DNA from 4 places in the Bacillus sp. AFS053548 genome. Region 1 is predicted to be linked to each of the others. Evidence: riboswitches for the same ligand, from Rfam matches in the RefSeq annotation. Region 1 holds a riboswitch; each other region holds the start of a gene.
What was found. A riboswitch is a leader RNA that binds a small molecule or an ion and turns the genes downstream of it on or off. The one in region 1 is predicted to bind S-adenosylmethionine.

Region 1 (7,918 bases):
ATTTGGCAAACGGAGAAGAAAAATCCACGTAGAGGTCAGTGCAACTACGCCCTCTGACTTCTATTAACGGCTCGCTAATCGGCGAGTTTTCTTTATGAATTTTTAACTTCATTAAGAGCTTCAGTATTTGATTTGCTAGGAGCAAAATAGCCTTCTGAATTAACTGCAGCTGGTGTAGGTTGCCCTTTATTTTTGTTCTTCTTTTTTACATGTGGATTTTGATTGTGACCCATGAATATCACCTCCAAATTTAGTATGTGCTATATTTCCAACTTACTTTCGAAATTGTTATTAACAAAAAGTGGGAAGATTGCTAGGCAATTTTCTTCTCTTTTTGGGTATGTTTTCTTGAACGGTTAAGAATTAGTAAAGCTAATATTGAAAAGAAGATGGGACCTGCAATCATCCAGATTGTTGAGTTGTAATCACCTTCAATAGCCGGTTGAATGATCGTAAAAAAGTTTGCAAATCCAACTACTAAAATAACGAGAATGCTTACAAATAAAGCAGATGAATTTGATTTTAAAATTTGGAATGGTTTATCGATTTGATCATTCCTTTTAAACATTGGATAAGCAATACCTAAAAATATATAAGGTAATGTCATTGAAACATTCGTCATTAAAGTTATTTTATTAAAAAATGATGATGCTCCTTCACCCCCAAAGGATGTTAGGACGATAATGATTGAAACAATTGCGAATTGTACCCACATTGCATTGACAGGCATACCTTTTTCATTTGTGTCTGAGAATTTTGTCGGCCATAAGTATTTTGGTGTGCCTTTAATGATGGTTTTTATTGGTGCATAAATTAATGTGAAAAAAGCACCAGTATATGCAAGAAACATTGATAAGCCAGTAATTCTTGCAAACCAAATACCAATTAGATCGGCAGTCTGTGTTGATAAATTAAAAGCTTTTCCAAGTTCTAATCCTAAATTGTACATTAGAACATATGTTATGTTCCCTAAATTTGTGGTGCTTGCACTTAAATCATTTGACCAGTTAATAAAGATCCCTACTAAAAAAATGCCTAACGAATATCCTACTGAAATAATAATTGCTGAAATTGTAATCCCCTTCGGAAAATTTCGTTCAGCGTTTTCCGTTTGATCAACTAATCCACCAATTGCTTCTAAACCGCCATATGCAAAGATTGCAAATACAACAAATGATAAGATTGCGAGGGTAGATAGATAATTTGGATTAGGTGAGTGAGCAAAAGCTGATGAAAAAATTTTGATTGGTTGAGCAAATTTTCCTCCATTAAATATAAAAATAAGGATACTGGTGATTAGCAACACAATATTTAATGAGAAAACAGTAACCCCACCAATGGTTGTTACTTTGCTAATACTTTCAATACCCTTTGAAGCGAAATATGTCACAATTAACATCCAAAGTAATGCTAATAAGCCAATCGATTGAGTTGAAGAAAGTCCAAATAATGATAGGGATTGCGTTTTGTCACTACCAAAAATAAACGTTGATAGTGGAATCCAAACCTTTGAAGAGACACTAACCATATAAATTACGTAAGAAGAGAACCACATAAAGGTACCGATAAAAGCGAATTTAGGTCCAACTGAATCTGCCATCCATGTATAAATTCCACCTTCAGAATGCTTATATGCAGCTCCGAACTCAGCCATCATAAAAGCAAAAGGAATAAAAAACGTAATAGCTGAGAGTAAATACCATGGAATTGCACTATATCCCATTAAATAAAAGGCTGTAGGTATATTTCCAAAACCATATACAGTTGTAAAAACCATTAAAATTAAGCCAACAAGTGAAAGTTTTTTATTCAAGATCTCACCTCAGGTAATTAGTCGATTATAATTGAATAGTAATATTTTCTTCAATAATCGGTAAATTATGAGGACATAACAAACGCACCAGTATTACTATTTTTTAGAAATAATATGGAATAGTTTCATTCCATTTTTCAAACGCTAAGTTGATTAATAATATTTAAAATGGTTTGTGTAAAAGAGAAAGGATGAAATAAATGAGCTTAAATGAAGTTTTATTTAGGGTTATATGCTCATTTTTTGTATTATTTATTTTAACGAGGTTAATGGGGAAGAAGGAAATTAGTCAATTAGATGTTTTTACATTTATAACGGCTATTACAATAGGGAATATAGCTGCATCAATTTCGGCAGATAAAACATTAGATGTTGGGGATGGCATAATTGGATTAGTTGGCTGGGCAGTTTTAACAATTATAATGGGTTATTTAAGTTTGAAATCTAAGACTGCACGAAAGTTTATACTTGGAGAGCCAATAATCTTAATTAGACAAGGAAAAATAATGGAAAATGCATTAAAAAAAGCTAGATTAGATACAGAACAATTTCAAGGAATGCTACGTAATGAAAATATTTATTCGTTAAAAGATGTAGAATACGCTATATTTGAAATTGATGGAAGTCTATCTATAATGAAAACAAAAGATGTTAAAACGAAGAAAAATAAAACATGGAAAAAAACATTATTATTTCCAACTTCAACAGCGGTGGTATCTGATGGGGAAATAAATGAAGATGCGTTATCAAATTTAAACTTGGATAAAAAATGGTTAATGTCTCAACTCGAAAGGGTAGGCATAAAATCGGTTTCAGAAGTTTTTTTTGTTGAAGTACAAACCGATGGGTCTTTATATATCGATTACCGAGAAGATCATTTCAATGAAGAAGAAAATTAATTGACTCACATCCTAAAGTGGATATGAGTCAATTTAGTTTTTATCTAATTATTCGTAAATCGGTACCCAGCCTTCAGTAGTAACAAACAATCGAACAGCAACTACTTTAAGATCTTCTGCTAACGTGAAGTAATGGCGTACATTTGGTGGTACAGAAATTAAATCTCCAGGATTCAAATTAACATGGAAAAATCCTTCATTTCCTTCGATAATAAACGTACCGTGACCGCTAACAATGAAGCGAACTTCGTCATCTGTATGATGATGCTCACGGTTGAAGTTTTTAAGTAATTCGTCAAGATTTGGAGTTGCTTCTGAAAGAGTAATAATATCACTCGCTAAATAGCCACGTCTTGATGAAATACTGTCGATTTCAGCTTTAAAAGTTTCAAGAATCGCTGCTTTTTCATCATCTGATAAACTAAACTTTTCTTGTAACGAACTATGTAATTGTTCGATATTCCAATTTTCGTAAATTACACCTTGTTCTTCTAAATATGCTTTTACTTCAACATCACTTGTAATATGATAATCTTTTTTTTCTACCCAAATTGTTGCCATTCTTCATTCCTCCAAGTTAGTTCTTTATAAATGTATTTTTTTGTATACCTTGCAATGCATATTGGAATAGAAACTCATAAGCTTCTAAATGTTTCTTAGCCTCAAATGCTGATTCGGCCCATACTGTTATACCATGATTATGAATTAATACAGCACCATGATCATTCTTAATATGTGGAAGAAATTCATTTGCAAGAGTAGGGATATGCGCATAATTTTTTATAATTGGAATTGTAATTTCTGCATTTTCTTCCCATAGTCCTAATGCTTTAATAATTTCGATACCAGAAAAAGATAACTCATCTTGATATGGAAAATCCTTTGTTATAAAGTTATTTGCTAAAGTGTGTACATGAAGAACGCATTTTGCATTAGTGTGTTGATAAATTAGACGATGTAAAATGGCTTCAGCTGAAGGTTTTTTTGATTCATCCCAAACAGATTGGTCAAATTCATTAACGAGTAAAAAATCGTCATAAGTATGTTTAGTTTTATCTTTACCACTAGTTGTAACTAAAAAGTTTAAAGGCTCCTCATTTACTTTAATTGATAAATTTCCGCTAGTTCCTAAAAACCAATCTCGATCAGCTAGTACTTTTTTTACTTCGCGTATTTCATCATAATGCTTGAAAAAGTCCTTCATACTAACACCTCCTTCTCTAATGAAGCTCGAATATCATAGAAATTTTCAAAAGGAATGAAATGTAAAGATAGTTCTTCACATTTATCTTTTAAGAAATCTCGAGCAAAAATTAAATTGGCTTCTTTTGCAATTTGTAAGTCAGTAATTGAATCGCCAATGACAATGATAAAATCATTTGATTCACTAAACTTTCTTTTAACAGATGGTTTACACATTCCACAATCATTCGTACAGTTTTCATCACAAGAGTGATCCCAATGAATTTTTACAGTTTGACCTGTAAAGTCAGTACGATTACATAAGATATCTGAAGATGGAAGATAATTCGCTAAAATTGGATGAACGAAAAAATCTAGTCCGCCACTTACAACTTTTAACTCATATTGTTGAGCGCTTACAAATTGAATAAAATCGCTAAAACCATATCGAATGACAGTACGATCAATTACAAAATCGGTCATTTCTTGTTTTTTCGTTGAAGGAATCGTAGCAAACATTTTCTCTACGCCTTCTCGAATTGATATATTGCCATTTAATACTTCACTTGTTAATTCACTTACTGAAGGTGGAGCAAATTCTTTAATTAAATTAACGATATTGTCTCCCTCAGTAATTGTTCCATCAAAATCACAAAAAATCTTTATTGCCATTGTTGTTTACCCCCAAAGTTGTAATGCTTTTTGTAGTGATGTATTTGGAAGTGCGTAGTCTTTTAGCTCAACTCCAGACAATGTTGCTGAAATTGCTTCTCTAAATGCATTACCTCCACCGATTGGTCCATCCGGATGACCATGAACACCGCCGCCAGCGTTGATGACTTGCTCAATTCCAAAATCTTGAATTAATTGAGGCACTAGTCCTGGGTGAATTCCAGCAGAAGGGACTGGGAAAGTCTCTTTTAATCCATTTGATACTGTTAAATTTTCAGCGATTTTTAAAGCTGTCTCTTTTTGTAATGCAACTGATCCATATGGTGAAGGGAATAGACTAAAATCTGCACCAGCAATTCGTAAAAGTTTCCCTAGTAATAATCCTGCGTCAATTCCATAAATTGGTGATGATGTAAACGCCCCCGATACAGCAGGATGAGCCATAATTGGAATATTAATTGATGGATCTTCTGCCAAATCTTGAAGGACATCAATTCCATACGAGAACACATTTAATAAAAACACATCAGCACCAGCTTCTGCAGCACGTAATGCTTTTTCTTTTAAATCATATGTACGGCCAGTTAAATTCACCGCATATAATGTTTTGTGTCCTGTTTTCTCATAAACTTGGTTCAAAATATTTTTTCCGTGAGTGACGCGATCCGTAATAGATGTAATCGTGTCAAAAAGAATCTCGTCATCTTTAATTAAATCAACGCCACCTAAAGCTTGCTTTTTTAATTCCTCTGAAATGTATCTAATATCTCTGCCGATAATTGATTTGAAAATGCTCATTAATAAAGGTCGATCATATACATCCAATTTCTCTCGAATGCCTTTAATACCAAATTTTGGACCCGGAAAAAGATTTAAAATGTCGTCAGTAAAATTTAAATCAATTAGTTTAATTTCACCATCAAGGGATAGCTTACCGAAAACGGTTGTTAAAATAGCTGGAAGATCAGCTGAAAAATTTAAGCTAGGATAATAGATTTCAATAATCCCTTTTGTCGGTTTATACCCTAAAAAGTTAACGATATTCTCTTCGCAATCTAATTCATGAACTGAAAGAACTTTGCCTTTATGCTTTTGTAATTGTATTTGATCATTTTGAGGTAAAGACGTCCAAGAACCAACCGTTAAACCTAGTGCGATTGACTCTGCCTTTTTTTCTAAATGATGATTTTTATCATAAACTTGGTAAGTTGCTATTACTCCACTCATCTCAAAACCTCCAAAAAGTTTTAATCAAACAAAAAACCTCTCCACTAAGGAGAGGTTTACCTACACCTTATCTGTCAGCAAATGCTGCGAGAATTAGCACCGTACTAGTTAACTAGCCGGTTGCCGGGTTTCATCGGGCTCGGTCCCTCCACCTACTCTGAATAAAGTAATATTTAATTTTGAATTCTTAATCTAATCGCATTATTTCATGAACAATCGCAATTGTCAAACATTAAATTTTGAAAATATTTCAATCTCTTTTAATCTAGCAACTGCTTCCTTCAATCGATCAGCATCTGATAATAGCCCGACTCTTACATAACCTTCACCATATTCTCCAAATCCATTTCCTGGAGCGACTGCGATATGAGCCTTTTCAAGTAATAGATCAGCAAATTCCTGTGAAGTAAAACCAGATGGAATTTTTAACCATGCAAAAAACGAGCCTGCTGGTGCAGTTACTTCCCATCCAATTTCGTGACAGCCGCTAATAAATACATTTCTACGTTCTTCATAAAGTGCCAATAGTTGTTTGACACTTTCTTGAGATTCAGTAAGCGCAACAGCGGCAGCTTCTTGAACAGCAGGGAAGATGCTAACGTAAAGATGATCCTGTAATAGATTAATTGCAGAAATAACCTCTTTATTTCCAACTGCAAAACCAATTCTCCAACCAGCCATATTATACGTTTTAGAAAGGGTATAAATTTCAATCCCGCACTCCTTTGCCCCAGGCGTTTGAAGATAACTTAAAGGTTTTTTGCCGTCAAAACCAAATGCGCCGTAAGCAAAATCATGACAAACTGTAATCTGATTATTTTTTGCAAGCTCAACTGTTTCTTTAAAAAATTCTTCAGTTGCTATAGCACCTGTGGGATTATTTGGATAATTGATAAATAATATTTTACTAGCACCTAAAACATCCTGAGGAATTGATTTATAATCTGGTAAAAATTGATTTTCTTCAAGTAATGGAAGCATATATGGGACTGTTTTTGAAAGAGATATACCCGATAAATAGTCTGGATAGCCTGGGTCAGGAACTAAAATTGTATCCCCTGCGTCACATAAACAAAGTGGTAGCTCAACTAATCCAGCTTTTCCACCGAATAAGATAGCTACTTCTTCCTCTGGGTCTAAATCAACATCATACTCTCGTTTATAAAATTCTACAACAGCATTTTTAAGAGAGCTCATTCCTCTAAACGGAGAATAACGATGAGTTAAAGGGTTTTCAACAGACTTTTGTAATGCTTTTATAATATGGTCGGGTGTAGGTTGATCAGGATTTCCTTGACCAAGATTAATTACATCATGACCATTACTTATTGACTGATTCACTTTTTGGACTAGTGAAGCAAAAAATTGTTTTGGTAAATTGTTTAATAGTTTACTATGATTCAAGTTAATCACTCCAAAAATATAATAAAATTAATTTGAATAGATCGTTTCTTAATCGAATGATTTTCATGAACGACTGTTGCAATAACTTTCACCATCATATATGCTCGATTTAAAAATGTCTATAAAATTTAGAATAGGGTGAATAAATTGTGATTAAAATTGCGTGTATTCAATCTGACGTTATTTTAGGTGAATCAAAGTCTAATTTAGAGAAAATGAAAACTCAAATAAACGAAGCTGTTAAAGAAAATGTCCGTATAATCGTATTACCGGAATTATGGACAACAGGCTATTGTCTGGAAGAAATTGGTTTGCACACAGATGAACAAGAAGCGGTTATTTCTGAACTTCAGTCAATCGCAAAATCAAAAAACGTAATTTTGATTGCTGGTTCGTTCCCAATTGCAAGAGAAAAAGGTGTAACGAATACGTTAATTGTTATTAACAGTACTGGTGAATTAGTAAAAACATATGATAAAGTTCACTTATTCCAGTTAATGAACGAGCATCACTATCTACAATCAGGTGAAACAGATGGTCTCTTTGAAATCGATGGATTAACGGTTGCAGGTTTCGTTTGCTATGATTTGCGTTTTCCTGAATGGATTGGAGCGCATTCTCAAAAAGGTGCAAAAGGTTTATTTTTTGTTGCTGAATGGCCAATTCAAAGAATGAATCATTGGGAAATCTTATTAAAAGCAAGAGCAATCGAAAATCAGTG
Region 2 (7,918 bases), on a different contig from region 1:
CTTATTAGTTGAAATCGAAGAACAAATCGGTATCAATGTGACGATTTCTGACTTCGATCGCGAGGAGTGGGCAACACCAAATAAAATCATTTCGATTTTAGAGGCTAGAAAATGAAAAAAGTTCAATTTTTTGGGATGATAACAGCTATTTTCATTTTTTTACTAGCTTTGTATCTTCCAAATTCTTTTTACGAACTATTTATTACAAAAGAACGATTAAATAATACAGCAGCATCTTTAAACCCTGAAACATTTCAAGGGACCCTGCTTCAAGATAAAATGTTAAAAGACCCAAAATTCCTACCTATTTTTGGGTCTTCAGAACTTGCTAGAAGAGACCCCTTCCATCCTTCTAGAATTTTTATGGGAGAAAAAAATGAATTTACTCCTTATCTAATTGGTCGAGGGGGATCACAAAGTCTCGTTCATTTTCTTGACTTAGCATCTTTAGGTGATGGAATAAAAAATAGAAAAATTGTGTTTGTTTTATCTCCACAGTGGTTTATTCCACATGGCATTGACGATACTCATTTTTCACCTAATTATTCTGCGCTTCAAACTTATTCATTCGTTTTTAATAATTCAATTGATATTTCAGTAAAGAGACAAATTGCAAAGAGACTTTTAACGCTATCAATTATCAAAAAAGACTCTTTATTAGTTACCCAATTAAATGCTTTTATTTCAAATAGCAAAAAAATCAAGTTCAAGGCTATGGCTGAAAAACCATTAGCTTACACATATTTAAAAATACTTGAAAAGAAAGATCTTTTTGATACCGTTATAATGGATCCAGATAAAAACTTCCGATTAAAAAAATCAAAATATGAAGATTTATCCTGGGATCGGGTAGCTCAAGTTGCCGATAAAATTGGCAAAAGTGAGTCAACTTCTAACCATTTCGGTATAATTAATAAATACTATATAAAACACATTCAAAATCGTCTTCCAGCTTTAAAAAATTATAAACGAAATAGTAACTATGGTGTATCACCAGAATATGATGACCTTCAAATGGTATTAGCATTATTAAAAAAAGAGCACACAAAAGCGTTGTTTATTTCTGTTCCAGTAAATGGACCATGGTATGATTACGCTGGATTTCCTAAAGAAGGTAGAGACGTTTATTACAAAAAAGTAAAAAAACAAATTGAAGATGCTGGATTCCAAGTAGCTGATTTTTCTTCACATGAATACGATGAGTTTTTCCTAAAAGATACAATTCACTTAGGCTGGAAGGGCTGGGTATACGTAGATCAATCTTTAAATAAGTTTTATTCAGTAAATCGTACTCCCCCTACTGCAAGTTTAAATCATAGATATTAAAGAAAAAAGCAGACTAATCTCTGCTTTTTTTACGCTGTTGAAAAAGAGTCCTTTCAATTAATTTTCAAATTTTCGTAAAAGGGGTAGAGTGATGTTGATTTCCATTACAGGATGCTCGCTTTCCATGGGGCGAGATTCTTTAGCCTCCTCGGCGAGCCTGCGGGGTCTTTAGCCTTCCCGCATATCCCATAGGAGTCGAGCATCCCTCCATTCCAATCAACTAATTCATCAAAAAAAGTTTGCGATAAAAACCTTATTAAAATCCTTTACTTGGTGTAACATAACAGTTTATTAATCAGTTTGGAAGTCAATTGAGATTGAAGTTCAACTTATAAAAAATCATTTATAACTATATAATCTTATATTTGCTGCTCTTTATTAATTTCAGAAAAAACAATTACTATAGCTTGTTGGCATATTAAAATTGTTGAAACACTTTAATATTTAAAATCGTTAATAAATAAATGAATTTAAACATCAATAATGTTCCACTTAATTTTGTTTTCCCTATAGACTGTTTTATATTTCAACACTCTGTGAAAAAAGCATACCTCTGTCTGCTTTTATTTTGCTGACAGACCTTAAAAATAAATATATTCTTTAATCTGCCAAATACTAAATTAAACAAAAACTTGAAACTTCATTTATAATAAAAACGTTAATATTCAATTATTAAATTCTTGAAAGAAGGTTTCTAATTTGGCACATATCTTGGTAGCGGGAAAAATCCCAGAAAAAGCTGAGGAATTATTAAAAGATCATCATGTCATTGTTTACGAAAATGAGAAATTAATTACAGAAGATGAATTGTGTGAACTTGTAGGTGGGGTAGATTCAATTTTAAGTTTACTATCCACTCCAATCACAAAAAGAGTAATTGATGCTGCTAAAAATGTAAAAATTATTGCTAATTACGGAGCAGGATTTAATAATATCGATGTTGATTATGCAACTAGTAAGGGCATTCATGTTACAAACACTCCACTTGTTTCTACAGACGCAACTGCAGAGTTAACTTTCGGAATTCTCTTAGCTGTTTCCAGAAGAATAGTCGAAGGAGACGAACTTTGCCGTACAAAAGGTTTTGAAGGATGGGCACCTTTATTTTTTAGAGGAACAGAAGTATCAGGAAAAACTTTAGGTATTTTTGGTTTTGGAAATATCGGACAAGCAGTAGCTAAGCGAGCTAAGGCGTTTAATATGAATATTATTTATCATCAACCAAGAAGAATAAGCAAAGAGCTTGAACAAGAATTAAATGCCACTTACGTATCACTGAAGGAATTATTACAGACTTCTGACTATATTACCCTTCATTGTCCTTACAAACCTGAGTTACACCATTTATTTGGAAAAGAAGAGTTTTCCATGATGAAGGATACTGCGTTTTTTATCAATGCAGCTAGAGGTCCTTTAGCGAACGAACAGGAATTAGTAGACGCATTAAAGGATGGTGTTATTGCGGGAGCGGCTCTAGATGTATTTGAATTTGAGCCAAAAATAACAGAAGAACTAATATCACTTACAAATGTTGTATTAACACCTCATATCGGTAATGCAACATATGAAACTCGTGATGCTATGTCAGAAATAGCAGCTAAAAATATTATTGAGGTTATGGCTGAACGACCACCAATCTCACCTGTAAATCAAATTCTCGTGAAGAATTAAAAATAATAAGGGGCTGTTTCATAAGTTAGATTCACTCACTTATGTGCATCCCTTTTTTTTATTAAAATTAAATCTGCAAGTACTTTGGTTTGAGAGGTATTTTCGTTCATTTGTTGTTTGTAATCGATCTTTTTTATAAATAATTAGCATACCAACTTTAGAAAGAACCCAACGTATTTGCTAATCTTCCATTAAGAAGTCTCTACAATCGTACAGTTTTAAGGTCATAATACCTTAAATGGTATTAGTAATTTTCTATTTTATTTGCAATTCCTTAGGTTTCATTTGCAAATTAGCTAATTTTATTTGCGATTCTCTAAATTTAATTGCAGTTTTGCAAATTTTATTTGCGATTTTCAAAGTTTATTTGCAATTAATAGTTTTTCAAATAAAAAAAGAGGGTTCCCATAATAAATTTCACTTGGGATACCCTTTCTTTTTTTAATTATTGACTAACAGGTACTACAGCACCTTTATATTTTTTAATGATGAAATCTTGAATTTCTTTAGAGTGTAATACTTTTACAAGCTCTTTAATTTCTTTTTTATCTTTATCACCTTTACGAACTGCGATAATGTTCACGTATGGAGAATCTTTTCCTTCTAAAGCAATAGCATCTTTCATAGGGTTTAATCCAGCATCAATTGCATAGTTTGTGTTAATTAACACTGCATCGCCTTCGTTGTTTTGATAAACTTTTGGAAGCATTCCAGCGTCTACATCAGCTTGGAATTTTAAGTGTTTTGGATTCTCAGCAATATCTTTAATCTGAGCAGTAGTTGGATCTACTCCAGCTTTAAGTTTAATTAAACCTTCATGTTGTAATAAACTTAACATACGACCATGGTCAGCTACTGAGCTACTCATAATAATTTTAGCTCCATTTGGTAGGTCTTCTAGGTTCTTATATTTTTTAGAGTATACTCCGATTGGCTCGATGTGGATTCCACCAGCGTTTTCAAATTTATAACCATTTTCTTTCATTTGTGACTCTAAATATGGAATGTGTTGGAAATAGTTTGCATCTAATTCTTTTGAAGCTAATGCTTTATTTGGTAATACATAATCTTGGAATTTAACAATCTTTAAGTTAATTCCTTCTTTTTTAAGAATTGGTTTAGCTTGTTCTAAAATAACTGCGTGAGGTACATTTGATGCACCCACAACTAATTCTTTATTTTTATCTTCTCCACCTTTATTACATGCTGCTAAAGATAATGCTAAAACACCTGCTCCTAATAAACCTACGATTTTTTTGAATTTCACTGTCAGTTCCTCCCTTATGATTAAGCTCTTTTATCTATTTTCGTTGTTACTAAATCACCAATAAATTGAAGAATGAATACGATTAATAAAATAATTACTGTCGCAACAAGAGTTACTTGGTTATTAGAACGTTGGTATCCTTCCATAAAAGCTAGGTTACCAAGTCCACCGCCTCCTACTACACCAGCCATTGCCGTATAACCAACAATTGCGATCGTAGTAACAGTTAAACCTGAAATTATTGCTGGTAATGCTTCTGGAATTAATACTTTTATGATGATTGTAAAAGTACTAGCTCCCATTGCTCTTGCAGCTTCGATTACACCTTTATCAATTTCTCTTAATCCGATTTCGACCATCCTTGCATAGAATGGTGCAGCACCAATAATTAATGCAGGTAATGCTGCTTTTGCTCCAAGCATAGAGCCAAGTATAATGATCGTAAATGGAATTAATAAAATAATTAAAATGATAAACGGTATTGAACGAAATATATTTACAAACGCTGCTAGGATTGTATTTAAAAATTTATTTTCAAGTAACTGATCTTTACTAGTTAAAAATAAGAATAAACCTATTATTAGTCCAAAAATGAACGTTGCAAGCGCAGCTATTACTGTCATGAATAATGTTTCTTGAGATGCTAAAAGCATTGCATCCCAATCAACATTCGGAAAAAGTTGTGTCATCTTATGCTACCTCCACTTCAACTTGTTTTGATTCTAAATAAGTGATTGCCTCTTTGATGTTATTTATGTCTCCAACAAGTTGAATCTTCATTGTCCCATAAGAGCCTTCAGCAGTTTGAACAATTTTTCCTTGCAAAATGTTAATCTCAATATCAAAGTGCTTAACTACTTCAGAAATATGTGGCTGATCTGCTTGACCATTTTTAAAGGTTAGCTTGTAAGTATTATCCTTTCCATCTCCCTCAGATATTACTTCACTGTCTAATTCTTCATCATTGCCTTTGATTTGCGTCACAAATTTCTTTGTAATTGCTTGTTTAGGACGAGTGAATACGTCAACAACATGACCTTCTTCTACTACATTTCCGTTTTCCATTACAGCTACTCGTTGGCAAATCTTTTGAATAACATGCATTTCATGAGTAATCAGGATAATTGTAATACCAAGCTGTTTATTAATATTTGTCAATAAAGCTAATATTGAATCTGTTGTTTCTGGATCTAATGCAGATGTCGCTTCATCACATAAAAGAACATCTGGGTTATTAGCAAGTGCTCTTGCAATTCCAACACGTTGCTTTTGACCGCCACTAAGTTCAGAAGGATAAGCATTTTCTCTTCCTTCAAGACCTACAAGTTTGATTAATTCTTTCGCACGATTAATGCTTTCCTTTTTTGAAACTTTAGCAATTTCAAGTGGGAAAAGTATATTTTCTAATACAGTTCTCGACCACAATAAATTAAAATGCTGAAAAATCATACCTATTTTCTGTCTTGCTTTTCTTAATTGACTAGATGAACATTTAGAAATCGACTGACCATTAATAATCACTTCACCTGATGTAGGGGACTCAAGACCATTTAGCATACGTAATAGCGTACTTTTCCCTGCGCCGCTATATCCGATCATGCCAAAAATTTCACCTGTTTCAATAGTTAACGAAACATTTTGTACTGCCGTAACTGTGCCCTTCTTACCTTTGTATGTTTTACTTACATTATTTATTTGAATCATACACTTGATCTCCTTTCAAAACATTCTAACAACTAATCTTTCAATTTTTTGTAAGTAGGTACTTTTTTAGTCGCATAAAACAAAAAAACCTTTCAACTCACATGAGCAGAAAGGTTTAACATACAAAAAGTATTCCTTTCTCTCATCTCTCAAAGCATATATACTTTGCAGGAATTAGCACCATTTCAATGACGATCATTGACGGTTGCTGGGTTTCACAGGGCACAGTCCCTCCACCTCTCTCGATAAGAGTAATCTTACGATCTATTAAGTTGTTTAACGTAATTTCTTTAACGTAAGTCCAATTCTACAAAGTTAGATACTAGTTGTCAACAATTTTCTAAAAGTTTTTTTTCGTTTTCAACGCTCGTATATTGAAAAATCGTTTCCATTAGTAGTAATAATCGATAATTTCCTTCAAAAGAAGCATCGTTCAGTTTTAATAAAAGTCCTAACCTTTGCGAACCTGAATATAGATATTCCCATCCATCTTTTGAAAAATTAACTCTAAGTTGCGGAATCGAACGATCAATTACCTCGATAAAAGGAGCCTTTTTACTTAACTTTATAAAAACTTTTTCATTTAGACAGTTAAATTCTACAATCCTTTCTTCTATTGGCAAAATGATTTGTAAATATTCTTTTTTTATAAATAAGTTTCTAGCTTGTCCAATCCACTCCTTGATTTCCATAATAAACACCTCTTCCGGATTCTTTAATCTTATTTTCTCATAGATAAGAGGTGTATTCTTTATATTTCGCTCGACATTTACCTTGATAAAAATCTATATTTTAATTTTATTTCTACAGCATTCAACTCATTTCCCGAGAAATATGTCTAAAATCAGGAAATCTTTTAAACCATATAAAAAGAGTGCAACATACAGTATGCACTCATCGTTTAATATATAAATTATATTTTTTTAACAATTCATGTAAATACGGAACAGATTGGAAAGCGTAGATTTTTTGTTTCATTTCCCCATTCTCAAAAATAAGTAAACAAGGTACACTTTCAATCTTCCAGCTTTGAGCTTCCTCAACGATTTCATTAATATTTACCTTACTTATCGGTAAATTTGGCAGAATCTCATTTACAATTTCCAGCATTTTAGATGCTACTTGGCATGTACCACACATTGCGGTATAGATATAAATTACTGTTGTCTCTTTTGATTGAATTCTTTGCATTATTTCATTCTTTGTCCATTGCTGCATAATCTTAATTCCTCTTTAATTTGTACGTAAATAATCTGTAAATACCGAAATATCCGCTCCTAATAATACACTAGCTAAATGTTGACTCGGAGCTGTTGCTACTTCTCGATAACTTCTATCAATGTACAGATGCTCTGCCTGTGGAAATTCTCTTTTTAACAATCTTCTAAGCTTTTCACCAGCTTCATCCGCATCGACTAATACATAAATTTCTCTTAAATCTAACATTTCAGCAAGCTCATCTAGCTTTGAAGTACCAACTGTACCATTCGTACAGATAATATCTACAGGCTCCTTTATGATCGTCTGTATTTTCCTCTTATCAGTAGTACCTTCGACAATGATAACTTTTCTTTGATCTTCAATATTCACTGGGCATCACCTAATGTATAGGACTCAAAAACTTTTGACTAAAAATCTTTTGTATATAGTATATTCGATTTTGCCTTTCTTGTTTCCTTTTTTTCCCCTAAATGAAAATGTCCCTTTAAATTATGTTTTATGTAAATAAGTTAAGCTTTATTACTTTTATTATACACATAAAATAAAAAAGCGCCCAAAAGGACGCTTAATGCTAGATAATTAATCTTGATTGATCATTTCTTCGTATTGACCAGCAGTCATTAACTCATCAAGTTGAGAAGCGTTTGTAGCTTCAACAACTACCATCCATGCTTTTTCGTATGGAGATTCGTTTACGAATTCAGGATTTTCATCTAGATCAGAGTTTAC
Region 3 (7,918 bases), on a different contig from region 1:
ACTTTAAGATTAACCAACAAGTACTTTAGATTAACTGCCAAGATTTCTTATTCTTGGTAATTGGAATTGTTCAGCGCTCGCTGCTTCCATTGCTCCTCCTTCGTTATGCTCGGAATTAGTTCGAATTCTGCTTCTATTAAGTCTACTGTCTCTAACTTTTACTCCTTGCTGTCCTCCTAATTCATCATTATTTTGTCCTGCAATGCCACTTCTTCCATTACCATCTGCAAATTGAGAATTGGTATTCGCAGTTTGACTATTATTTCTAGCGTTTTGTCCACCTTGATTTGCGTTCATTCCAACATTTCTATTGATCTGACCTCCGCCTTCTGCTCTTTGCTCGAGCTGGAAACGGACATCTTTAAGTTCAATGTTGAAAAAATTAAAATTGATTGAACCATCTTGATTAGCTGCTGCAAGCACCTCTTGAATTTCTTCTTTTAAAGCTTTGAAATCTTCAAATTCTGCTGCCATAGTAAAAAACACTCCTTTCTATCAATACTCTCACTATATTCAGTTTTAATAGTTTCTGATTAGACATTTAATAGATTCTTCAATTTTTTAAATACTTTAGAGAAAAAAGTTTATAGTAAATAATTTATTTCCCCTGAAATTCCCACTATAAAATGTTGTTTTTTCCAAGTAACAGGTACAAATTACACAGAATAATTCATTTTTTCACATTTAAATCATAGATTAGTAATGGAGTGTGATCTAGTTGAATCCTTTATTATTAAAAATAGTAAAATCATTTTGCGGTGTAATTGTTATCGATCTGTTATTACTTATTTATTGCTTGTTACTAGGTAGCTATTTTCATATTTTACATTCATTTACTTGGTTCGGATTTAACATAATTGTTTTACCTTTTAGCCTTTTAGCATTTATTATTTCAATTGTTTATTTTAGTAAAAAAATAGAAATTGAGGTATCAGAAGAAATTGATGATCTTGAAGAAATTGAAATTGAAATTGAAATTGAGCATTCAACAAGAATGGAAAAATACCATCAGGCAGAAAAAAATTGAACTGAGGTGGTAAAATGGACCTCGAAAATATTGTTTTACGAAATATTGAAGAGCGGATCAAACGGCTAAGAGCAAAACAAGATGAAGATGGTTCTTGGGAATTTTGTTTTGAAGGTTCAATAATAACGGATAGTTTTATGATTTTATTATTGAATGATCTTGAATACAAAAATCAAAAGGTGATTGATGGGATTATCGATCGTATCATCAATCTTCAACATCCTAATGGAGCTTGGAAATTATACGAAGATGAAAAAGATGGAAACATAAATGCAACAGTACAAGCTTACATAGCTCTATTAATCTCAAAAAAGTATTCAAAAGAACATTCAAGTATGAAGAAAGCTGAAAAATTTATACGTGAAAACGGTGGAATTAAAAAAACGCATTTTATGTTAAAAATGATTCTAGCTACTCATGGTTTGATTGAATATCCTAAATTATTTTACTTTCCAATGAGTTATTTTTTGCTACCGGATAAAATGCCGTTAAGTTTATTTGATCTAAGTAATTATGCTCGAGTTCATTTAGTTCCAATGATTCTTTGTATAAATAAGCGATTTAAAGTGAAATTGGATGAGGATCTAACTATCGATCATCTTCTGGAAACTAGTGAGGTAGAATGGTTTTACGAAGAGCGAGGAAGTTTTTATCAATTTTTACTTGAAGAAGGTAAGAAGCTAGCTTCATATCCTCTCTATTTTCACCAGAAAGGATATGAAAAGGCTGAAAGATTTATTCTGGATCGTATTGAAACAAATGGAACTTTTTTTAGCTATGCTAGTTCTACATTTTATATGATTTATGCTTTAATGGCTTTAGGCTATGAAGCAGCTTCATCTGTCATTCAAAATGCTCTACAAGGACTTCTTTCATATGCAGCCAATACTGAAGCGGGACTTCATATTCAAAATTCGCCATCAAAAGTTTGGGATACTGCATTATTGTCATATGCAATTCAAGAAGCTGGTCACCAGGTAAGTGATCCGATTGTTTCGAAATCAATAAAATACCTGATAAAGAAACAACAAAATATGAATGGTGACTGGAAGGTTCATGCTAAAAACTTAAGTCCTGGCGGTTGGGGTTTTTCTGATGTTAATTCTTTTATCCCAGATAATGATGATACAGGAGCAGTTTTAAGGGCGCTTGCAAGAAGTGCTTTGGATCAATCCACAATTCATGAAAGTTGGTTGAAGGGAGTTCATTTTTTACTTGGACTTCAAAATGACGATGGTGGATGGGGAGCATTCGAAAAAAATGTAACAAATAAGTGGTTAACATTTTTACCAATTGAAAATGCAAAAGATGCAATCATCGATCCTTCTACTCCAGATTTAACTGGACGAATATTAGAATTTATTGGACACTATACGACGATTTCAAACGATGATCCGATTGTGAAAAAGGCGGTTAATTGGCTTTTAAAAAACCAAAAAACAAATGGTAGTTGGTATGGTAGATGGGGTATTTGTTATATTTATGGGACTTGGGCAGCGATTACTGGTCTTCGAGCCGTGGGAATTCCTAAAAATCATGAGGCAATTAAAAAAGCGGAGAAATGGTTAGTTAGTATTCAAAATGAAGATGGAGGTTGGGGTGAATCAGGTCTTGCACCTGTAAAAAATAAATATATTCCATTAAAATATAGTACACCTAGTCAAACAGCGTGGGCAGTTGATACATTACTTTTAATTCGTAATAAAGAAGATGAAGTAATTAGAAAAGCGATTAAATTTTTAACTACTCAAAGTGAATTAACAAATAAATCATTAACTTATCCAACTGGATTAGGATTACCTGGTCAGTTTTATATTCACTATCATAGCTATAATGAAATTTATCCGCTATTAGCACTAGCACACTATAAAAATAGTTAAATAATACTATTATGTAAACAAAATAAATTTATTTTTGGAAATCTTTCCATAAATGTCTTTTCTTTATCATATAAATATAGTAAACTGATTTATATTAAATATAACTAAATAATCCTTATCGAGAGTGGTGGAGGGACTGGCCCTTTGAAACCCGGCAACTTTAGCGAAAGCTAAAAAGTGCTAAATCCAGCATGTTTAAAACATGAGAGATAAGGCGTGATCTGTACTTAAACGTCATTCTCTCATTTTTTTTGAGAGAATGACGTTTTTTATTTTATATAAACGGGAAGTGATTGAATGGGCTTATTGGAAAAGTTAAAAGATGGAATTGTTTTAGGTGATGGTGCAATGGGAACGCTTTTGTATTCTGGCGGACTTCACAGTTGTTTTGAAGAACTGAATATTACTGAGCGTGATCGAATCATTCATATACATGAACAATATATAGATGCTGGCGCAGAAGTGATTCAAACAAATTCGTACGGTGCGAATGCTGGAAAACTGAGACAATATGGTTTGGAAAAGCTGGTTAAGCAAATTAATCAAATGGCTGTTAGAAATGCTAGAGCGGCTTCAAAAGGAAGAGCTTTAGTAATTGGTGGTATAGGTGGAATGAAATATGTAGGTTCTACTTTTACGACACCTTTAGAACGAGAGATGATGCTACTTGAGCAAGCTTCAGCGTTACTAGAAGAAGGCGTAGATGGTATCATGCTTGAAACATTTTATGATGAAAATGAATTATATGATGCTGTAAATCTATTAAGAGGAAGAACGGATTTACCAATTATTGCGCAAGTAACACTACAAGAAATTGGCATCATGCAAAGTGGCCAATATATTGAAAAAATTCTTCCTAATTTAATCGATTTGGGTGCAGATGTTGTTGGAATCAATTGTCATCTAGGACCACTTCATATGTTGGAGTCATTAAATACCGTTTCATTACCAACAAATGGTTACTTATCGGCATTTCCTAATTCAGGATTACCGCTATACAATGAGGGAAAATACGTATACAAATCGAATCCAGAATATTTTGAAGATATGGCAAAACCATTTATTGAACAAGGTGTAAGACTAATCGGTGGATGTTGTGGTACTACACCAGCTCATATCGCTGCTTTACGAAGTAAGATTGAAATTTTACAGCCTGTTACAAAAAAAGAAGTGAAAAACAGAACAATTAAAATTACAATCCCTAAGCAAGAAGAACAAAAGAATGAAACTTTAGCAGAAAAGGCAAAAAAGAGAACGACGATCATTGCAGAACTAGATCCGCCAAAAACATTACAAACTAGAAAGTTTTTTGAAGGGGCGAAAGCATTACATAGCGCAGGGGCTGATGCAATTACGCTAGCAGATAATCCACTAGCTTCACCTAGAATTTCGAACGTGGCGATGGCCTCACTGCTTCAAAGATTGGATGTTCCAGTTTTGACGCATTTAACTTGTAGAGATCGTAATATGATTGGACTTCAATCTCATTTAATGGGGCTATCAACATTAGGATTAAATGAAGTTCTTGCTATAACAGGTGATCCAGCAAGGGTAGGAGATTTTCCGGGTGCAACTTCAGTATATGATGTAGCCTCACTTGAACTAATTCGAATGATTAAGGAAATGAACGATGGTAGGCTTTATTCCGGTAAAAGTTTAGGAAATGGAACGAGGTTTTCTGTTGCAGCTGCTTTTAACCCGAATGTTCGAAAATTTGATGCCGCAATTAAAAGGCTTGAGAAAAAGGTTGAAGCGGGAGCAGATTATTTTTTAACTCAGCCAATTTATGATTTTGAAACGATTGATAAGTTATATGAGGCAACACGTCATATTAAACAGCCAATTTTTATTGGAATTATGCCACTTGTTAGTAAGAAGAATGCTGATTTTATTCATTATGAAGTTCCAGGAATTACTTTATCCGAAGAGGTAAGAAACAGAATTTCATCAGTTGAACCAGAGAGAGCAGTTGATGAAGGTAAAAAAATTGCAAAAGAGCTTATTGATTATATTAAGGATAAATTTAACGGCATTTATTTTATCACTCCATTTTTGAAGTATGAAATAACTCAGGACTTAATTCAATTTACTAAAAGCAGCAATAAAGAGGAGATTCAACTATGAAAACTTTAGACGTAGCATTAAAAGAAAAAATATTACTTCTTGATGGAGCAATGGGAACGATGATCCAGCAAAGAAACTTAACAGCAGATGACTTTGGTGGAGAAGAATACGAGGGCTGTAATGAATATTTAGTTGTTACAAGACCAGATGTTATACAAGAAATTCATGAGGAGTATATATTTGCTGGGTCTGACATAATCGAAACGAACACTTTTGGAGCAACAAATATTGTATTATCCGATTATAATTTACAGCATTTAGATATTGAATTAAATGAAATTGCAGCAAGGATTGCAAAGCAAGCTGTTGAAGCGTCGGGTAAAGATGTATATGTTGCAGGTGCGATGGGGCCAACAACAAAAGCAATCAGTGTTACAGGTGGTGTGACTTTTGATGAATTAATTACTGCATATAATCGACAAGCAACTGGATTAATTAAAGGTGGTGTAGACGTTTTATTAGTTGAAACTTGTCAAGATATGAGAAATGTTAAAGCTGCTTGTATTGGGATTAGTAACGCATTTAACGAATTAAATATAAAATTACCCGTTATGATTTCCGGAACGATTGAACCAATGGGGACAACATTAGCAGGTCAAACAATTGATGCTTTCTATTTAGCCATTGAACATATTTCTCCTATTTCAATTGGATTGAACTGTGCAACAGGACCTGAGTTTATGAGGGATCATGTTCGTTCATTGTCAGAACTATCTGAGACATTTGTTTCATGTTATCCAAATGCTGGTTTACCAGATGAAGATGGACATTATCATGAATCACCAGAATCATTAGCACACAAAGTACGTGATTTCGCTGAACAAGGATGGATTAACATTATAGGTGGTTGTTGTGGAACAACTCCTGAACATATTAGGGCAATGAAAGAAGCGGTAAATGGAATAACTCCTCGTCAACCTAAAAAAAGAGAGGATCATGCGGTTAGTGGTTTAGAATCACTTCGCTATGACGATAGTATGAGACCACTTTTCGTCGGTGAAAGAACTAACGTTATTGGATCTCGTAAATTTAAAAATTTAATAGCTGACGGGAAATTTGAAGAAGCTTCAGAAATTGCGAGAGCTCAAGTGAAAAAAGGTGCGCATGTCATCGACGTATGTATGGCAGATCCTGATCGAGATGAAGTTGAAGATATAGAAAATTTCGTTAAGCAATTAGTTAATAAAGTAAAAGTACCAATCATGATTGATTCAACTGATGAAAAAGTAATTGAATTAGCACTAACTTATATTCAAGGTAAAGCGATCATTAATTCGATTAATCTTGAAGATGGGGAGGAACGATTTGAAAAGATTTTACCTTTCATTCATAAATATGGTGCTGCAGTTGTAGTTGGTACGATTGATGAAGATGGGATGGCTGTATCGGCAGAAAGAAAATTAGAAATTGCAAAAAGAAGTTATCAATTATTAACTGAAAAATACAAAATTCGTGCGACAGACATCATCTTTGATCCGCTTGTTTTCCCTGTTGGAACAGGTGATACGCAGTATATCGGTTCTGCAAAAGCGACCATTGATGGCATTAAATTAATTAAAGATGAATTTCCGGAATGTTTAACGATTTTAGGTTTAAGTAATATTTCATTCGGATTACCAAATGCTGGTCGTGAAGTGTTAAATGCAGTTTTCTTATATCATTCTACAAAAGCTGGTCTTGATTATGCGATTGTAAATACTGAGAAATTAGAACGATTTGCTTCAATTCCTGCAGAAGAACGCGAGCTTGCTGAGAATTTATTATTCCATACGTCTCAAGAAACATTAGATAAATTTGTTGAGCATTTTAGAAATTCAGTAAAGAAAGAAGAAAAACCGAAAGAACAGCTTCCGATTGAAGAAAGATTAGCTGCGTGTGTAATTGAAGGTTCAAAGCAAGGATTAATAGAAGATCTGCAAGCTTGTCTCGACCGTGGTGACATACCGTTAAACATTATTAATGGCCCACTTATGACCGGGATGGATGAGGTTGGAAGACTTTTCAATAATAATGAGCTTATCGTAGCTGAAGTATTACAAAGTGCAGAAGTAATGAAGGCATCTGTAAACTTTTTAGAGCAATTTATGGAGAAAACGGAAAGCTCTAGAAAAGGTAAAGTCATTTTAGCAACTGTTAAAGGTGATGTTCATGATATCGGAAAAAATTTAGTTGATATTATTTTGACGAATAATGGCTTTGATGTTGTCAACTTAGGCATTAATATTCGACCAGATGATTTAATTACAAAGATACGTGAAAATAAACCAGACATTATTGGTTTATCAGGCTTATTAGTAAAGTCTGCTCAACAAATGGTTATTACTGCTGGTGACTTAAAAAGTGCAGGAATTAATACACCAATATTAGTTGGTGGCGCTGCATTAACTAGAAAATTTACTGAAAACCGTATTCAGCCAATTTACGATGGATTAGTTGTTTACTCAAATGATGCAATGACTGGTTTAGATTTAGCAAATAAGATTGTTAATCCAGATCAATTAAAAGTATTAGAAGAAAAGAAAAAGGCAATTAAAAAAATAGACAATGTTATTGAATTGCCTGTTCCTGAAGTTAGTACAAAGAGATCAGCAATACAAAAATCAGATTGCCTAGTTCCTTCATCATTAAGTAAAACGGTCATTAAAAATATTCCAGTAGCTCAAGTGGCACCTTTTATTAATTATCAAATGCTAATAGGACATCATTTGGGTGTAAAAGGTAAATGGGAAAATCAAGAACGTGGCCAAGAATTATACGAGTTAGTTCAAGAATTCTTAAAAGATGGAAATGAATATTTTGACTGCCAAGTAATCTATCAATTTTTCCCTGCTCAAAGTGATGGCAATAATGTCATTATCTATGACTCTGAAACGAAAAAACCGATTGA
Region 4 (7,918 bases), on a different contig from region 1:
GAAGGAAAGATTCTTGTTCAAGGAACATTAGATGAATTAAAAGCAATTCTTCCACCTAAAAAAGTGGAATACGTGGAAAAACAGCCGAACCTTGAGGAAATTTTCCTCGCTGTTACCGGAAAGAAAGGAGAATTGTAATGAGTGGAAACCATTTTTTCAGTGATACAATTACAATGAGCAGTCGGGTGATGAAGCATTCACTACGAAGTATTGACACAATTATCACAACCATTCTTATGCCGATTATGCTTATGCTTGCTTTTGTCTATATTTTCGGTAGTGCCATGACAATGAATAAAGTAGATTATGTGAATTTTATCGTTCCAGGTGTGTTGCTTATGTGTATTGGAATGGGGATTTCCTATACAGCGGTTCGAGTGAATACTGACATGACTAGAGGAATATTTGATCGATTCCATTCCATGCCAATCGCCAAATCATCCATTTTGGGAGGGCATGTCATCTCAACATTATTATTAAACTTATTATCAGTTGCTGCGGTGATTCTTATTTCTTTTATCATGGGATTTCGTCCTCACGCTGATTTTGTGGAGTGGCTATTAGCAGTTGGTATGTTCCTGCTTACCGTATTTTCTTTCACTTGGATTGCAGTAGCATGTGGTTTAATGTCAAAATCGTATGAAGGTGCAAGCGTGTTCTCTTATCTACTTATGGGCTTAATGTTTGTAAGTTCTGCCTTTGTTCCGACGAATAATATGGGTAGCAAGCTTCGAGCTTTTGCCGAACATCAGCCAATGACACCAATTGCCGAAAGTGTCCGTTCCCTTTTGGCTGGGCAGCCGGATTATGGTGCGATTGTAACAGCGTTGTTCTGGCTAGTTGGAATTGGGATTTTGTTTTATGTGATTTCAATGAAGGTATATAAAAAACGTATGAAATAAAATGGCGAAGTACAGGGTGAGGAGGAATTCTTTCAGTCTGTACTTTTTCTGGGTTTACATTGTATTTATGAAATTAAAAAAGAGAAACCTTAGTTTCTCTAAAAAAATACTTATTACAATTTTTTATAAAAGTCTTTTATTATCGACTTTTTAATCCTTTGAAATACAGTTATTTTTTATTTTTACAATGTGATTCGTACTTTTATTCCTATTATGGAGAAACAAGGTTATGGAAGAATTATTAATATTTCTTCAGAATATGGAGCGATGAGTGAAATGGCATATCCAGAAGTAGGAGCTTATAAGCTATCTAAGCTTGCCCTAAATGGATTGACAAGATTGTTAGCTGCAGAAATCAAAGGAGATATCAATATAAATGCCGTCGATTCGGGATGGGTAAGTACTGATATGGGTGGACTATCTGCACCAAGAACTCCTGAGCAAGCTGCTAAGTCTATTATTTGGTTAGCGACAATTGGAAATGATGGACCAAATGGAGGATTTTTTAGAGATGGAGAAAGCATTGATTGGTAACGATCTATCTCAGAAATGACACATATTGAAAAAGTAGTACATTATTCGATATTCGGAAAATGCACTTCTTTTCAATATATTGCATTCTTCTTCCGCAGATAAACAAAATAAAACATAACACGATTAAATTACTTACCGGAGAAAGGGCATTTACTCTTTATTTTTTAAAAAAAGTGTCAATAAAATTAAATTAATAAAGATTATAAAAACTAAATAAAACAGATTTTGTACTAAATATTTTATATTATAAAAAGCTTGTCCCATATCATCTTTACCAAATGGGTAGGTTGATTCTAATATACTAGGAATCTTTAAACTTCCAATAAGTATAATCAACATTAAAAATAAAAATAAGTAGTTTTTTTCATTTTTAATAAACTCAATAATTATTTATAAGTATACGTTTTTTTATATTCCACTCCATAAGATTTTTTAGCCGTACCTGTCCCTTCTAAACTCCAATAAATTGAGTACCAAGGTATCTTTAGAACATCATATTTTTTAGTCTTAAATACTGGGTATGCTTTTAAAGCCAATTTAGCAACCTTTTTACAATTTACTGTATTAGGGACTGTTACTGAACTTTAAATTGAAACGGATTCACTTTTGGTAACATCCCAACCTAAAGAGGCTGTTAATGCTGAATTACTAGCACCATAGCTAGAACTGATTGTAGTTGCTACACTTTTAGTTTGTGAGATTCCAATCGTTACGCCTGGCTCACCGATTGCAGTGGCAATAGCACTGGATCCTGTAACATCACTACCATTACGAATGTTGTTAACTTTATACATATTAACTCCAAGTCTAGCTTTTGGTTTAATATCATCATAGGGAACATGATCTTCTAATAGTTCAGAAGCATTTAAAAAAATTAAAGATTCTAATTCAGGATTTGCTAAAAATTCATCGATTATAGCTTTCTGCTCGCTATTAGTCATAGAATCATCTACTACTAACAAATATTCTTCCTCATTGTAATTTTTAAAGATATCACAATTATTAAGACTTTCCTCATTTGCAAATACCGGTTTTACAAAACTAAAAGCTAATAGCAGTACCAAAAATGAGTAAAAATATTTTTTCACATACTTTCTCCTTTTTCGATTACTAAAATTTAATTAAATTTTAACAAAATAATATGTTAAAAAATAAAAAAAGTGTGACAATATCTCGAATCTTAAAGGCGATAAAAATATGATAACTATATTACACTTTTTTACTACTTTAGTACGTAAATAAGTAAAACAGATTACAAAAAGTCCAAGAGGTTTTAGAGTAAAGACCTAACGGAGAATTTTTTAGAGATGGAGAAAGAATTGCAATAAGATTGCACCAATAAACTAAAAAAAGTCCACCTAATTTTATAGGTGGACAATTTTTTTAATGTTGTTGTTGTTTTGTTTCAAAGTGAAGTGGTGCTGGAACTAACCAACCTTTTGTTTTCATGATTTGTAGTAGTGCCGCACCATCTTTAAAGTAAACTTGCAGATAAAAAGAAATGTAGACGTTCATATAAAGGTAAAAGGATTTATTGAGGAGTCCAAAAAATCATTACATCAAAATAGAGAATTGAAAAAGTATGAGAAAGATGCATCAAAATTTATGAGCTCAAGAATTTCGAGTAAAATCAGAAGTGAAACTAAAGGGAACTGGTACTATGTTAACTTTGGTTTAATGTTAATTAAATAATTATAAAATTTCATTTTTTCTAATAAATATAACGATGAAAAGCGCTATCTTAACAAAAATGTTTAATTTCCATTATTGACAATCTGTTTACTAGGATTTATGATTCAGTTAATGAAATTACATAACACAAACTTATCGAGAGTGACCGAGGGATCAGGCCCTATGACGTCCGGCAACCTCCTTATTAAGGAACGGTGCCACTTCCTGCAGAATGAAATCATTCTGATAGATAAGTCGAAAACAATTGTTTCCGATGCCTCTTTCTGAATGAAAGAGGCTCTTTTTATTTTCTTATTTAAGTTTAAATGAAAACCCAACTTAACCAATATGAAAACTAGACGATTTGAAAAATAAAGGGGAGAATAGAAATGAAATATGGTTTTTGGTTACCGATTTTTGGAGGCTGGTTACGGAATGTGGATGACGAAAGAATGCCACCAACATTTGAATATGCTAAAGAGGTCATTCAATCAGCTGAAAAATGGGGATACTCGACTACTTTAATTGCTGAATTATATTTAAACGATATTAAAGGTCCAGAGCATGATTCACTTGAAGCTTGGTCAACAGCAGCGGCACTTGCTGCAGTGACGGAAAAAATCGAAATTATGACCGCGATTCGTCCAGGTTTTCATAATCCTGCAGTAACAGCAAAAATGGCCGCAAATATAGATCGAATCAGTAACGGTCGTTTTACCCTAAACGTCGTTTCTGCATGGTGGGCAGAAGAAGCTCGTCAATATGGCGGTATTTTTACAGAACATGATGAGCGTTATGCTCGTACAGAGGAGTTTATTGATGTCCTAAAAGGCTTATGGACAGAAGAAACGTTCAATTATTCTGGAAAATTTTACGACTTAAAGGATACAAGGCTTGCTCCAAAACCTGTACAAAGACCAAACCCTATTCTTTATGCAGGTGGTGAAAGTGATAAAGGTAAGCAAACCATTGTAGAAAAGTGTGACGCATATGTGATGCACGGTGGAACAGTTGAAGAAATTAATCAGAAAGTAACAGATATGAAGGTACGCCGTGAACAAACTGGCAATGCACCTTTAAGTTCTTTCGGTATGGCCGCTTATGTTATTTGTAGAGATACAGAAGAAGAGGCTTTGGCTGAGTTAGAAAAAATTACGACAGTGAAAGATTCTAGCGGTTATGCTGGCTTTAAAGACTTCACGACAAAATCACAATTAGAGCAGCAAATTCAATTACAAGATTACTCAGTTTCAAATCGTGGTCTTAGACCAAATCTAGTAGGGACACCAGAGCAAATTGCAGATCGAATATTTCAATATGAAGAAGCTGGCTTAGACTTATTATTATTGCAATTTTCACCTCAACTAGAGGAAATGAAACGATTTTCAAAGCAAGTTATGCCATTAGTAGAACAAAAACGTAGTTTAATAAAAAACTAGAATGGGGACATAAAAATGAGCAAAGTATATGTAATACATGAAAATAGTGAATGGACAATCCATTTAACAAAAAGATTAGAGGAGCTTGGTGTTCCATTTGAAGAATGGCATTTAGACGAAGGTACAGTAGATTTATCAACAGTACCACCAGAAGGGATTTTTTATAGTCGAATGAGTGCTTCTTCTCATACACGTGATCATCGTTTTGCAGCTGAATTTACTGGGCAAGTATTAGCTTGGCTTGAAGCACATGGCCGTACGGTTTTGAATGGTACCAATGCCCTAAAGCTAGAAGTTAGTAAGGTTTTACAATACTTAGAGCTAGAAAAGTATGGTGTGAAGACTCCTAAAACAATCGCAGCAGTTGGAAAACAAAACATTATTAAAGCAGCTAATAGCTTTGCTGGACAGTCATTTATTACGAAGCATAATCGTGCCGGTAAAGGGTTAGGTGTCCAGTTATTCCATAGTGTTGATGCTTTAAAAGCTTATGTCGATGGACCGACATTTGAAGAACCAGTCGATGGTATTACACTTATTCAACAATACATCAAATCACCTGAAAGCTACATCACTCGTTGCGAGTTTGTTGGCGGAAACTTTGTTTATGCTGTTAAAGTAGATACTTCGGAAGGGTTTGAACTATGCCCAGCTGATGCGTGCCAAATTGGTGATTTATTCTGCCCAGTAGGTGAAGAAGTAGAAGAGAAGCCTAAATTCCAAATTGTTGAAGGTTTTGACGACGAAATTTTAGAGAAATATAAAGAAGTTCTAGTTAAAAATAGTATTCAAGTTGCTGGAATCGAATTTATTAGAAATGCTGAAGGTGTTATTTATACTTATGATATTAATACAAATACCAACTATAACTCAGATGCGGAAGTAATAGCTGGAAAATACGGAATGCTTGAAGTAGCATTATTTTTAAAGAAGACATTGGAAGAAAAATACTCTACAGCAACGGCTTAAGTAGAACTATTTAGAATAACCTTAAAAAGCTCAAACCTAAACATAACAAAGGTTTGGGCTTTTTTGTGGTCAGTTTGTTAAACTTTTTCTGGAACTTAGAGTATTAGGCAATTATTTAAGAGGAATATGCTAACAATCAAAAATAATATATTGATAATATTAGATTGTAAGTTTTAAATTTTGAGGCTAAAAAAGGTCAAATGAATTCGTACCACTTGATTTTTAAAATTCAAAAGGAGGATACAAATGAAAAAGACTTTTTATTTAATGCGACATGGACAAACATTATTTAATAAAAGAAGGAAGATTCAAGGATGGTGTGATTCACCACTTACGGAATTAGGAATTAGACAAGCTGAAACTGCTGCAAAGTATTTTAAAGAAAACAATATTATTTTCGACCAGGCCTATTGTTCAACTTCCGAAAGAGCAAGTGATACGTTAGAAATTGTAACGAATTTACCTTATACAAGATTAAAAGGATTAAAGGAATGGAACTTTGGAACGTTTGAAGGTGAAAGTGAAGATTTAAATCCACCGCTGCCTTATGGTGATTTCTTTGTTACGTTTGGTGGAGAAGACCAAACAGAGTTGCAAGAAAGAATAGCAATTACTTGTCAAAAAATAATGGAAGAAGATAATGAAGTGGTTTTAGCTGTATCCCATGGAGCGGCTTTACGGAATTTCATGAGGGTTTGGGAGCATAGAAGTTCTATTACACAACAAGACCGAATTGGAAATTGTTGCATTTTGAAGTTTGAATATGAGAACAGGGAATTTAAATTAGTAGAGATTATCAATCATAATTTCAGTGATGTAGTCCAGGTATAGTTAGCTTTAAAAAGCTTTTTACTTTTAGATTAATAGAATACATATTTTTGAAAGAGAGGAAATTAAAATGGAATATACTAAGCTTGGTAATACAGGGTTAGAAATATCTAGTCTTTGCCTTGGGTGTTTGGGATTTGGAGATGCAAAGCGTTGGATCCATCCATGGGTCATCGATGAGGAAAGTAGCCGTACCATTATTAAAAAAGCATTAGACTTAGGTATCAACTTTTTTGATACGGCGAATGTCTATTCAGATGGAACTAGTGAGGAATTTGTTGGTAGAGCATTAAAAGATTATGCCAATCGAGATGAAATAGTACTTGCTACGAAGGTTTATTTTCCTATGCACAAAGGTCCTAACGGTTCGGGACTTTCCCGAAAGCATATTATGAGTGAAATTGATAAAAGTCTTAAACGCCTCGGAACAGATTATGTGGATTTATACCAAATCCATCGTTGGGATTATAACACACCAATCGAAGAAACAATGGAGGCACTTCATGATTTAGTGAAGGCTGGTAAGGTAAGATATATTGGTGCTTCAGCAATGTATTCATGGCAATTTTTAAAGGCTTTACATGTTGCAGAGAAAAATGGGTGGACTAGATTTGTATCAATGCAAAATCATCTAAACCTGATATACCGTGAAGAGGAAAGAGAAATGCTCCCTTTATGTAAAGAAGAAAGAATCGGCGTCATTCCATATAGCCCACTTGCATCAGGAAGATTGACGCGTGATTGGTCAAATACAACGCTAAGATCTGAAACTGATGAAATTCAAAAATCTAAATATGGTGCAACTGAAAATACGGATCGTCTTGTTGTGGAGCGTGTTGCAGAGATTGCCGAAAAACATGGAGTAACAAAATCAAACATAGCTCTTGCTTGGTTACTGCAGAAAGAACCAGTTACTGCGCCTATTATTGGTGCTACTAAAATTTCACATCTTGAAGATTCAGTTGGGGCTTTGTCGGTTAAATTAACGGCTAATGAAGTTGCGTATTTGGAAGAGCCTTATGTTCCTCATCCAGTGGTTGGTGCTTTAGGCTCTAATTAATGTTAATTTTAATATTATGAGTTTATCCCCTATTTTCCTTAAGTGTGAAAAGGGGCTTTTTTTTGTTTATTTCACTAGGGCAATTAAGTTAGGGGGCATTTTTTTCCTTTTATAAGATTTATTTGTAGAACACTTCTTAGATCAAATGTTCAAACCTTAACTTTTGCCGTTTCCAAGAAAATGCTTTTGTAAGAGCGCTACTCTAAAAACTATTAAAGTAGGAAATACTCACTAGTTTTTTTGTATCACAGTGATATATGTTGCAATATGCCGAAAAATCCTTCATATTTGTTAAAAAGGAGGTTCGTTATGCGAAGTGATATACAACCGAATGAACGAGCTTTTTCTTCCAAGGAAGTAGCAGAAGAACTGGGTATTGCAACACCTACTGTTCGAAAGTATGGTCAAATCTTAGAGCGCAATGGATATGAGTTCTTGAAAGATGGCGATCGGCGTATATTTGTTCAATCTGATATTAGAGTGCTTATAGCGTTACGCGATTCAGAAAAGCCCCT

Region 2: it holds a riboswitch for S-adenosylmethionine, as region 1 does, so the genes downstream of both, CN946_RS10520 (methionine ABC transporter ATP-binding protein) here and CN946_RS07525 (2,3-diketo-5-methylthiopentyl-1-phosphate enolase) in region 1, are expected to answer to the same signal.
Region 3: it holds a riboswitch for S-adenosylmethionine, as region 1 does, so the genes downstream of both, CN946_RS01245 (bifunctional homocysteine S-methyltransferase/methylenetetrahydrofolate reductase) here and CN946_RS07525 (2,3-diketo-5-methylthiopentyl-1-phosphate enolase) in region 1, are expected to answer to the same signal.
Region 4: it holds a riboswitch for S-adenosylmethionine, as region 1 does, so the genes downstream of both, CN946_RS05900 (LLM class flavin-dependent oxidoreductase) here and CN946_RS07525 (2,3-diketo-5-methylthiopentyl-1-phosphate enolase) in region 1, are expected to answer to the same signal.

What each region holds. Positions count from the first base shown of each region.
Region 1 is NZ_NUHI01000014.1:43,487-51,404, forward strand. It holds gene CN946_RS23360 (hypothetical protein) at 93-233, opposite strand; gene yjeM (glutamate/gamma-aminobutyrate family transporter YjeM) at 314-1,813, opposite strand; gene CN946_RS07505 (DUF421 domain-containing protein) at 2,014-2,712, shown strand; gene CN946_RS07510 (cupin domain-containing protein) at 2,761-3,273, opposite strand; gene CN946_RS07515 (methylthioribulose 1-phosphate dehydratase) at 3,290-3,916, opposite strand; gene CN946_RS07520 (2-hydroxy-3-keto-5-methylthiopentenyl-1-phosphate phosphatase) at 3,913-4,566, opposite strand; gene CN946_RS07525 (2,3-diketo-5-methylthiopentyl-1-phosphate enolase) at 4,573-5,793, opposite strand; SAM riboswitch class I at 5,858-5,961, opposite strand; gene CN946_RS07530 (aminotransferase class I/II-fold pyridoxal phosphate-dependent enzyme) at 6,019-7,203, opposite strand; gene CN946_RS07535 (carbon-nitrogen family hydrolase) at 7,350-7,918, shown strand, end outside.
Region 2 is NZ_NUHI01000020.1:51,588-59,505, forward strand. It holds gene dltC (D-alanine--poly(phosphoribitol) ligase subunit 2) at 1-115, shown strand, start outside; gene dltD (D-alanyl-lipoteichoic acid biosynthesis protein DltD) at 112-1,326, shown strand; gene CN946_RS10505 (2-hydroxyacid dehydrogenase family protein) at 2,026-2,997, shown strand; gene metQ (methionine ABC transporter substrate-binding lipoprotein MetQ) at 3,443-4,264, opposite strand; gene CN946_RS10515 (methionine ABC transporter permease) at 4,285-4,953, opposite strand; gene CN946_RS10520 (methionine ABC transporter ATP-binding protein) at 4,955-5,968, opposite strand; SAM riboswitch class I at 6,108-6,220, opposite strand; gene CN946_RS10525 (hypothetical protein) at 6,298-6,660, opposite strand; gene CN946_RS10530 (thioredoxin family protein) at 6,863-7,186, opposite strand; gene CN946_RS10535 (ribonuclease M5) at 7,202-7,552, opposite strand; gene gcvH (glycine cleavage system protein GcvH) at 7,769-7,918, opposite strand, start outside.
Region 3 is NZ_NUHI01000003.1:90,609-98,526, forward strand. It holds gene CN946_RS01230 (hypothetical protein) at 31-474, opposite strand; gene CN946_RS01235 (hypothetical protein) at 719-1,027, shown strand; gene CN946_RS01240 (terpene cyclase/mutase family protein) at 1,042-2,907, shown strand; SAM riboswitch class I at 3,020-3,123, shown strand; gene CN946_RS01245 (bifunctional homocysteine S-methyltransferase/methylenetetrahydrofolate reductase) at 3,205-5,031, shown strand; gene metH (methionine synthase) at 5,028-7,918, shown strand, end outside.
Region 4 is NZ_NUHI01000009.1:34,451-42,368, reverse strand. It holds gene CN946_RS05920 (ABC transporter ATP-binding protein) at 1-138, shown strand, start outside; gene CN946_RS05915 (ABC transporter permease) at 138-902, shown strand; partial or broken gene CN946_RS05910 (SDR family NAD(P)-dependent oxidoreductase) at 1,083-1,436, shown strand; gene CN946_RS05905 (hypothetical protein) at 2,021-2,398, opposite strand; SAM riboswitch class I at 3,258-3,364, shown strand; gene CN946_RS05900 (LLM class flavin-dependent oxidoreductase) at 3,497-4,546, shown strand; gene CN946_RS05895 (ATP-grasp domain-containing protein) at 4,562-5,515, shown strand; gene CN946_RS05890 (histidine phosphatase family protein) at 5,762-6,346, shown strand; gene CN946_RS05885 (aldo/keto reductase) at 6,414-7,403, shown strand; gene CN946_RS05880 (coiled-coil domain-containing protein) at 7,713-7,918, shown strand, end outside.